2 linked regions of the Starkeya sp. ORNL1 genome follow. Each later gene encodes a partner of the first gene's protein in a complex. Links are inferred from orthologs where the notes say so. Each region holds a gene or a part of one and is shown on either strand. Other genes may lie near its edges. The genes, in order: tig and rpsG.

Region 1 (3,153 bases):
TCGCGCTCCAGCGCGTCTTCCACGGCGTTGAGGGTCTGCCCTGTGTGCTTCACATAGATTTCATTGAGGCGCTTCTTCAGGCTCTCGACTTCCTTGGCGTGGATCAGGATGTCCGTCACCTGGCCCTGATAGCCGCCGGAAGGCTGATGCACCATGATTCGCGCGTTCGGCAGCGCGAAGCGCATGCCGGCCTCGCCGGCCGTGAGCAGCAGCGAGCCCATGGAAGCGGCCTGCCCGATGCACAGCGTCGAGACCGCCGGCTTGATGAACTGCATGGTGTCGTAGATCGCGAGCCCCGACGTCACCACCCCGCCCGGCGAGTTGATGTACATCGAGATCTCCTTCTTCGGGTTCTCCGCCTCGAGGAACAGCAGCTGCGCGACCATAAGGGTCGACATGTTGTCCTCGACCGGCCCGGTCAGGAAGATGATGCGCTCTTTCAACAGGCGCGAGTAGATGTCGTAGGAGCGCTCGCCCCGGTTGGTCTGTTCGACCACCATGGGGACGAGATAGTTCATGTAGGTGTCGATAGGGTCACGCATCTTCCGATCCTCAGCGGGCCGGGAAACCCCGGTTTCCGCGAATCCAATCCCGCCCCAACATAAGGGGAAAGTGCGCTCCCGCTAGGGTGGGGACCGAAAATCCCGTCCCACCCTGCCCTGCCTCAACCCTTCCGCACGCCGTCATCACGGCCGAAGCGAAGTGGAGAGCCGGGACCGCCCTCCGGTTAAACACAATCCCGGAGCAGCCTCGCGGCCGTCCGGGATGACACATTGGTCGCTGAGGGCCAAACCCTCGATATGGGTCGCGCCCTCGAGACGGCTCACGCCGCCTTGACGTCCTCGTCCTCGGCATAGAGCTCTTCGCGGGTCACCGGCTTCTCGGTGACCTTGGCAAGCTCCAGCAGGAAGTCGACCACCTTCTCCTCGAACAGCGGCGCGCGCAGCGTAGCAAGCGCCTGCGGGTTCTGGCGGTAATATTCCCACACCTGCTGTTCCTGGCCGGGGAACCGACGGGCGCGCTCGACGACGGCGCGCGTCACTTCGTCATCGCTGACCTGGATGCTGTTCTTGTCGCCGATCTCCGCGAGCACCAGGCCGAGGCGCACGCGGCGCTCGGCGATCTTGCGGTAGTCGTCGCGGGCGGCGGCTTCGGTGGTGCCTTCGTCCTCGAAGGTCTTCTTCTGGCCGTCCATCTCGGCGGTGACCGAATTCCAGATGCCGTCGAACTCCTGCTGGGCGAGGGTCGGCGGCACCTCGAACTGGTGCAGGCCGTCGAGCGCGTCGAGCAGGCGGCGCTTCACCTTGTTGCGGCTCTGCGTGTTGTGCTCCTGGGCGATGCGGCTCTTCACCTGCTCCTTGAGCTTCTCAAGGCTCTCCATGCCCAGGGTCTTGGCGAACTCGTCATCGACGGTCAGGGCGCCGGGCGCCTCGACCGACTTCGCGGTGACCTCGAAGGAGGCATTCTTGCCGGCGAGGTTGGCGGCCGCATAATTCACCGGGAAGGTGACATTGACGGTCTTGGTTTCGCCTTCGGCGACGCCGACCAGCTGGTCCTCGAAGCCGGGGATGAAGCTGTTGGAGCCGAGCACCACCTGGATGTCCTCGGCGCTGCCGCCTTCGAAGGGCTCGCCTTCCAGCGTGCCGACGAAGGAGACGGTGACGCGGTCGCCGGTCTCGGCGGCGCCGGTCTTCGCCGAATAGGGCCGGTTGGCGTCGGCGATCCGGGAGACCGCCTCGTCGACCTCGGCGTCGGTCACCGCGAGCACCGGCTTCTCGAGAGCGATCGACTTGAAGTCGCCGAGCGTGATCGCCGGCAGCACTTCGATATTGATGGTGTAGGAGAGGTCGGCCTTGCCGTCGATGACGTCCTTGACCGCATTCTCGTCCTGCGGCAGCTCGACCTTGGGCTGCATGGCGAGCTTGAAGCCGCGCTCCTCGACGATCTGGCCATTGGCCTCGTTGACCGCCTGGTCGATCACCTCGGCGAGCACCGACTTGCCATAGAGCCGCTTCAGGTGCGCCACCGGCACCTTGCCGGGCCGGAAGCCGTTGATGCGCACGCGGTCCTTCATCTCGGCCAGCCGGGCGTTGGCCTTGGCGTCGAGTTCGGCGGCGGGAAGCACCACGCGGAATTCGCGCTTCAGCCCATCGGCGGAGAGTTCGGTGACCTGCATCGGTATCGGCCTTCGTCTTGTCGCCGTGCGGCGGCTTTATTGTCGGTCGGGAATCGGCGGCTTACACCTGATTCCCGGGGATTGCGTCGTTCAAGCGGGAGGCAACCGTGCGCTGGAGTTCTGGTGCGGGCGGAGGGGCTCGAACCCCCACGACTTTCGTCACGGGAACCTAAATCCCGCGCGTCTACCAGTTCCGCCACGCCCGCGAACGCACCTTTTTGCCGAGGAAACTCCTCGAACCATAGGCGCGCGCACTCATTCCGGGTGCCGCCAGCCGGGTGCGGGCTTATAGCACGGCCTTGCCGCAGCGCCAGTGGAAAGTGAGCCGTCGCCCGAGGGGTTGGGGAGAACCGCTTGCCTCCGCTAACCACACCGCAAGCCCCGCCTTGCGCCCGCCATTCTCGCGCCGGAAAATCCCTGCCGTGACAATGCGTATGGACGATTTCCACCACACCACCCGCCGCAGCCTGATCATGGCCGCCGGCCGCAGCCTCGGTGCGTCGCTCATCATCGGTGCGCTGCCGAAGCCACCTGCCCTCGCGCAGGACGCGTCGGCGGCTCTCGCCGCCCAGCTCGGCGAGGCCCATCTGCTCGGCCCCGCCGCGCCGGCAACGCCGCTTTTTACGTATGGCGGCTCCCTCCCCGGCCCGACCTTGCGGCAGAAGCTCGGCGACGATTTCGGCTTCCAGTTCCAGAACCGGCTCAGCGAGCCGACCGCCTTGAGCTTCGGCGGCTATCCGGTGCCGGCCAACATGCTCGGCGTGCCTGGGCTTTCCGGTCAAGCGGTGGCGCCGGGCGCCAATACCGATATCCGCTTCCCGCTGACCGAGGCCGGCACCTATCTCTATGCGCCGTTCGATGCCGGCCAGGCTGCGCGCGGGCTCGCCGGCGCGCTGGTGGTGGAAGACGCTACGCCGCCGGAGGCCGATCGCGATCTCGTCCTGGTGATCCAGGATTGGCGGCTCGCTCCGGACCAG
Region 2 (3,222 bases), 500 kb from region 1 along the record:
CCGGCGCCGCCGAGGCCATCGAAGGCCCCGCCGCCGCGGAGTGATCCGCAGGCAGCGTGGTTTGGAACAGAGGGAAGGGTCGCCCGCGAGGGCGGCCTTTTCTTTTCTGACGCGCCCGCTTGTCGTCCTCCCGGCCGCAGGCGCGGCCGGAGAGCCGGGATTGCGTGAAGGTGCCGATCAATACCTTCAGCCGTCCCGGATCGACCCGCGGCCGTCCGGGACGACGAATGCGGGGAGGGTGGACGGATGTTCCAGCCGAGTACCGCAGAATCAGGCGCTACCGATTCCTGGATTGAAGGGTCTCGGCCACCCGTCCTTCCGTTACGATCTTGCGTGGCGGCTGAGTCGAACGAAATCTAATGATCGTCGGGCTTCGCGCGCCCTCTCCGTCATCTGAATTTCACGGTTCGGGGTTGACTAAACCCGAGTCGACGCGTAGAAGGCCCGGACTTTCGCGGCAGGCGGTCGGTTTTACCGCGTTCGGACGCCTTGTCTGGACGGAGAAATCCGAGACGCTGCCGGATCGAAGTATGAGCAAATCAGGCGCATGACCGCGCCGCAATAGCCAATCTGGCTGCTGCGCGGTCCTCTGAACGTGCAGCGCCCTCGGCCGAGATTCGGCCGGCGGCGCGTTTTTCGTTCGTGGGCTGGGTTTCGCTATGCCGGCATTGCCGGTGCTCATGCGCGTTCCGACCCGTGAAAACTAGATGCGGTTGCTGCCGCGGAAATGGGTATGCGCGGGGGTTCCTCCCCGCCCAGCGAGACGAAGGCGAGAAGCGTGCCGACGATCAACCAGCTAATCCGCAAGCCGCGGGAAGCCCAGAAGGCCCGGAACAAGGTTCCGGCCCTGCAGGCGAGCCCGCAGAAGCGCGGCGTATGCACCCGCGTTTACACCACGACCCCGAAGAAGCCGAACTCGGCGCTTCGTAAGGTGGCCAAGGTCCGTCTGACCAATGGCTACGAGGTCATCGGCTACATCCCCGGTGAGGGTCATAACCTTCAAGAGCACTCCGTGGTGATGATCCGCGGCGGCCGCGTGAAGGACCTTCCGGGCGTGCGTTACCACATTCTGCGCGGTGTGCTTGATACCCAGGGTGTCAAGAACCGTAAGCAGCGCCGTTCGAAGTACGGCGCCAAGCGGCCCAAGTGATGGCTGAAGTGAGGATCTGAACGATGTCCCGTCGTCACCGCGCGGAACGCCGCGAAGTCACCCCGGACCCGAAGTTCGGCAGCGAAGTGCTGAGCCGCTTCATGAACGCCGTCATGTATGACGGCAAGAAGTCGGTTGCGGAAACGATCGTCTATGGCGCGCTCGACCTGGTCGAGAATCGCGCCAAGTCCGAGCCGCTCGGCGTGTTCACGCAGGCGCTGGACAATGTGAGCCCCTCCATCGAGGTGCGCTCGCGCCGCGTCGGCGGCGCCACCTACCAGGTGCCGGTCGAAGTTCGCCCGGAGCGCCGTCAGGCGCTGGCCATTCGCTGGCTCATCATTGCGGCCCGTGCCCGCAACGAGAAGACCATGGTCGAGCGCCTGTCCGGCGAGCTGCTGGACGCCTCGAACAATCGCGGTACCGCCGTGAAGAAGCGTGAAGACACCCACCGTATGGCGGAGGCGAACCGCGCCTTCTCTCACTACCGCTGGTGACGAAGAGAGCCGGGACGAGGAACTGACATGTCGCGCATACATGCCATCGAGGACTACCGCAACTTCGGCATCATGGCCCACATTGATGCCGGCAAGACCACGACCACCGAGCGGATCCTCTACTATACCGGCAAGAGCCATAAGATCGGCGAAGTCCATGACGGCGCCGCCACCATGGATTGGATGACCCAGGAGCAGGAGCGCGGCATCACCATCACGTCCGCCGCGACGACCGCTTTCTGGAATGGCAAGCGCCTGAACATCATCGACACTCCCGGCCACGTCGATTTCACCATCGAAGTCGAGCGTTCGCTGCGCGTGCTCGACGGTGCGGTGTGCGTGCTCGACGGCAACCAGGGCGTGGAGCCGCAGACCGAGACGGTGTGGCGCCAGGCCGACAAGTACAATGTTCCGCGCATCGTGTTCGTCAACAAGATGGACAAGATCGGCGCCGACTTTAACAACTGCGTCGAGATGATCGCCGACCGCGTCGCCGGCAACCCGGTGTGCGTGCAGCTCCCCATTGGTTCCGAGGCCAACTTCAAGGGCGTGATCGATCTCGTCCGCATGAAGGCGATCGTTTGGGACAATGAAGAGCTCGGCGCCAAGTACCACGACGAAGAGATCCCGGCTGACCTCCTCGACAAGGCTGTCGAATATCGCGGCAAGCTGCTCGAGGCCTCGGTCGAGCTCGACGACGACGCGCTTGCCGCCTATCTCGACGGCCAGGAGCCGTCCGAGGAGGTCCTGAAGGGCCTGATCCGCAAGGCGGTTGTCCGCCGCGTCTTCACCCCGGTGTTCTGTGGCTCGGCCTTCAAGAACAAGGGCGTGCAGCCGCTGCTCGACGGCGTGGTGGACTATCTGCCGAACCCGCTCGACCGCGGCGCGATCAAGGGCATCGACTTCAACACCGAAGAAGAGACCGATCGCAAGCCGTCGGACAGCGAGCCGCTGTCGGTCCTCGCCTTCAAGATCATGGACGACCCCTTCGTCGGCACCATCACCTTCTGCCGTATCTATTCGGGCAAGCTCGAAACCGGCATGGGCCTGCTGAACTCCACCCGCGACAAGCGTGAGCGCGTCGGGCGGATGCTGCTGATGCATGCCAACAACCGCGAAGACATCAAGGAAGCCTATGCGGGCGACATCGTCGCTCTCGCCGGCCTCAAGGATGTGCGCACCGGTGACACGCTGTGCGACCCGGCCAAGCCCGTGATCCTCGAGAAGATGGAGTTCCCGGAACCCGTCATCGAGATCGCGATCGAGCCGAAGTCGAAGGCCGACCAGGAGAAGCTGGGCATTGCGCTTGCCAAGCTCGCCGCGGAGGATCCGTCCTTCCGCGTGTCGACCGATCACGAGAGCGGCCAGACCATCCTCAAGGGGATGGGCGAACTGCACCTCGACATCAAGGTCGACATCCTGAAGCGCACCTACAAGGTCGATGCCAATATCGGCCAGCCGCAGGTGGCCTATCGCGAGACGATCACCCGCAAGACCGAAGTCGACTACACCCACAAGAAGCAGACCGGTGGTACCGGCCAGTTCGCGCGGGTGAAGTTCACGGTCGAGCCGAACGAA

Evidence for each region.
Region 2: the proteins of tig (region 1) and rpsG are in contact, whole or in part, in a crystal structure (PDB 3GTY), measured with the Thermotoga maritima proteins. The link is inferred for Starkeya sp. ORNL1 from one-to-one orthologs. Residues at the interface, in WP_004081061.1 of Thermotoga maritima: Glu122, Val124, Val129, Leu130, Tyr133, Glu188, Gly259, Ile262, Tyr263, Glu266, Ser270, Glu273, Gln274, Glu277, Arg308, Gln311, Ile312, Ser315, Tyr316, Glu325, Arg329, Arg336, Leu363, Phe366, Trp367, Arg373, Leu377, Arg381, Leu384, Glu387; in WP_004081843.1 of Thermotoga maritima: Lys34, Lys52, Lys55, Glu59, Arg62, Gln63, Glu66, Asn67, Lys69, Val71, Arg95, Ala109, Lys110, Lys111, Gly112, Arg113, Pro114, Glu117, Glu121, Ile124, Ala125, Tyr127, Asn128, Asn129, Thr130, Gly131, Lys135, Asp139, Arg142, Met143.

What each region holds. Positions count from the first base shown.
Region 1 is NZ_CP048834.1:461,618-464,770, reverse strand. What follows is about bases 1-2,839. They hold tig (trigger factor), read right to left. Parts: upstream 2,177-2,839; coding sequence 824-2,176; downstream 1-823. Other genes in these bases: G3545_RS02200 (multicopper oxidase family protein), read left to right, coding at 2,605-2,839; G3545_RS02215 (ATP-dependent Clp protease proteolytic subunit), read right to left, coding at 1-542. Also shown: more of G3545_RS02200, read left to right, coding at 2,840-3,153. UniProt on the Bacillus subtilis protein: Involved in protein export. Acts as a chaperone by maintaining the newly synthesized protein in an open conformation. Functions as a peptidyl-prolyl cis-trans isomerase.
Region 2 is NZ_CP048834.1:965,039-968,260, reverse strand. What follows is about bases 1-2,908. They hold rpsG (30S ribosomal protein S7), read left to right. Parts: upstream 1-1,173; coding sequence 1,174-1,644; downstream 1,645-2,908. Other genes in these bases: fusA (elongation factor G), read left to right, coding at 1,672-2,908; rpsL (30S ribosomal protein S12), read left to right, coding at 779-1,150; rpoC (DNA-directed RNA polymerase subunit beta'), read left to right, coding at 1-44. Also shown: more of fusA, read left to right, coding at 2,909-3,222.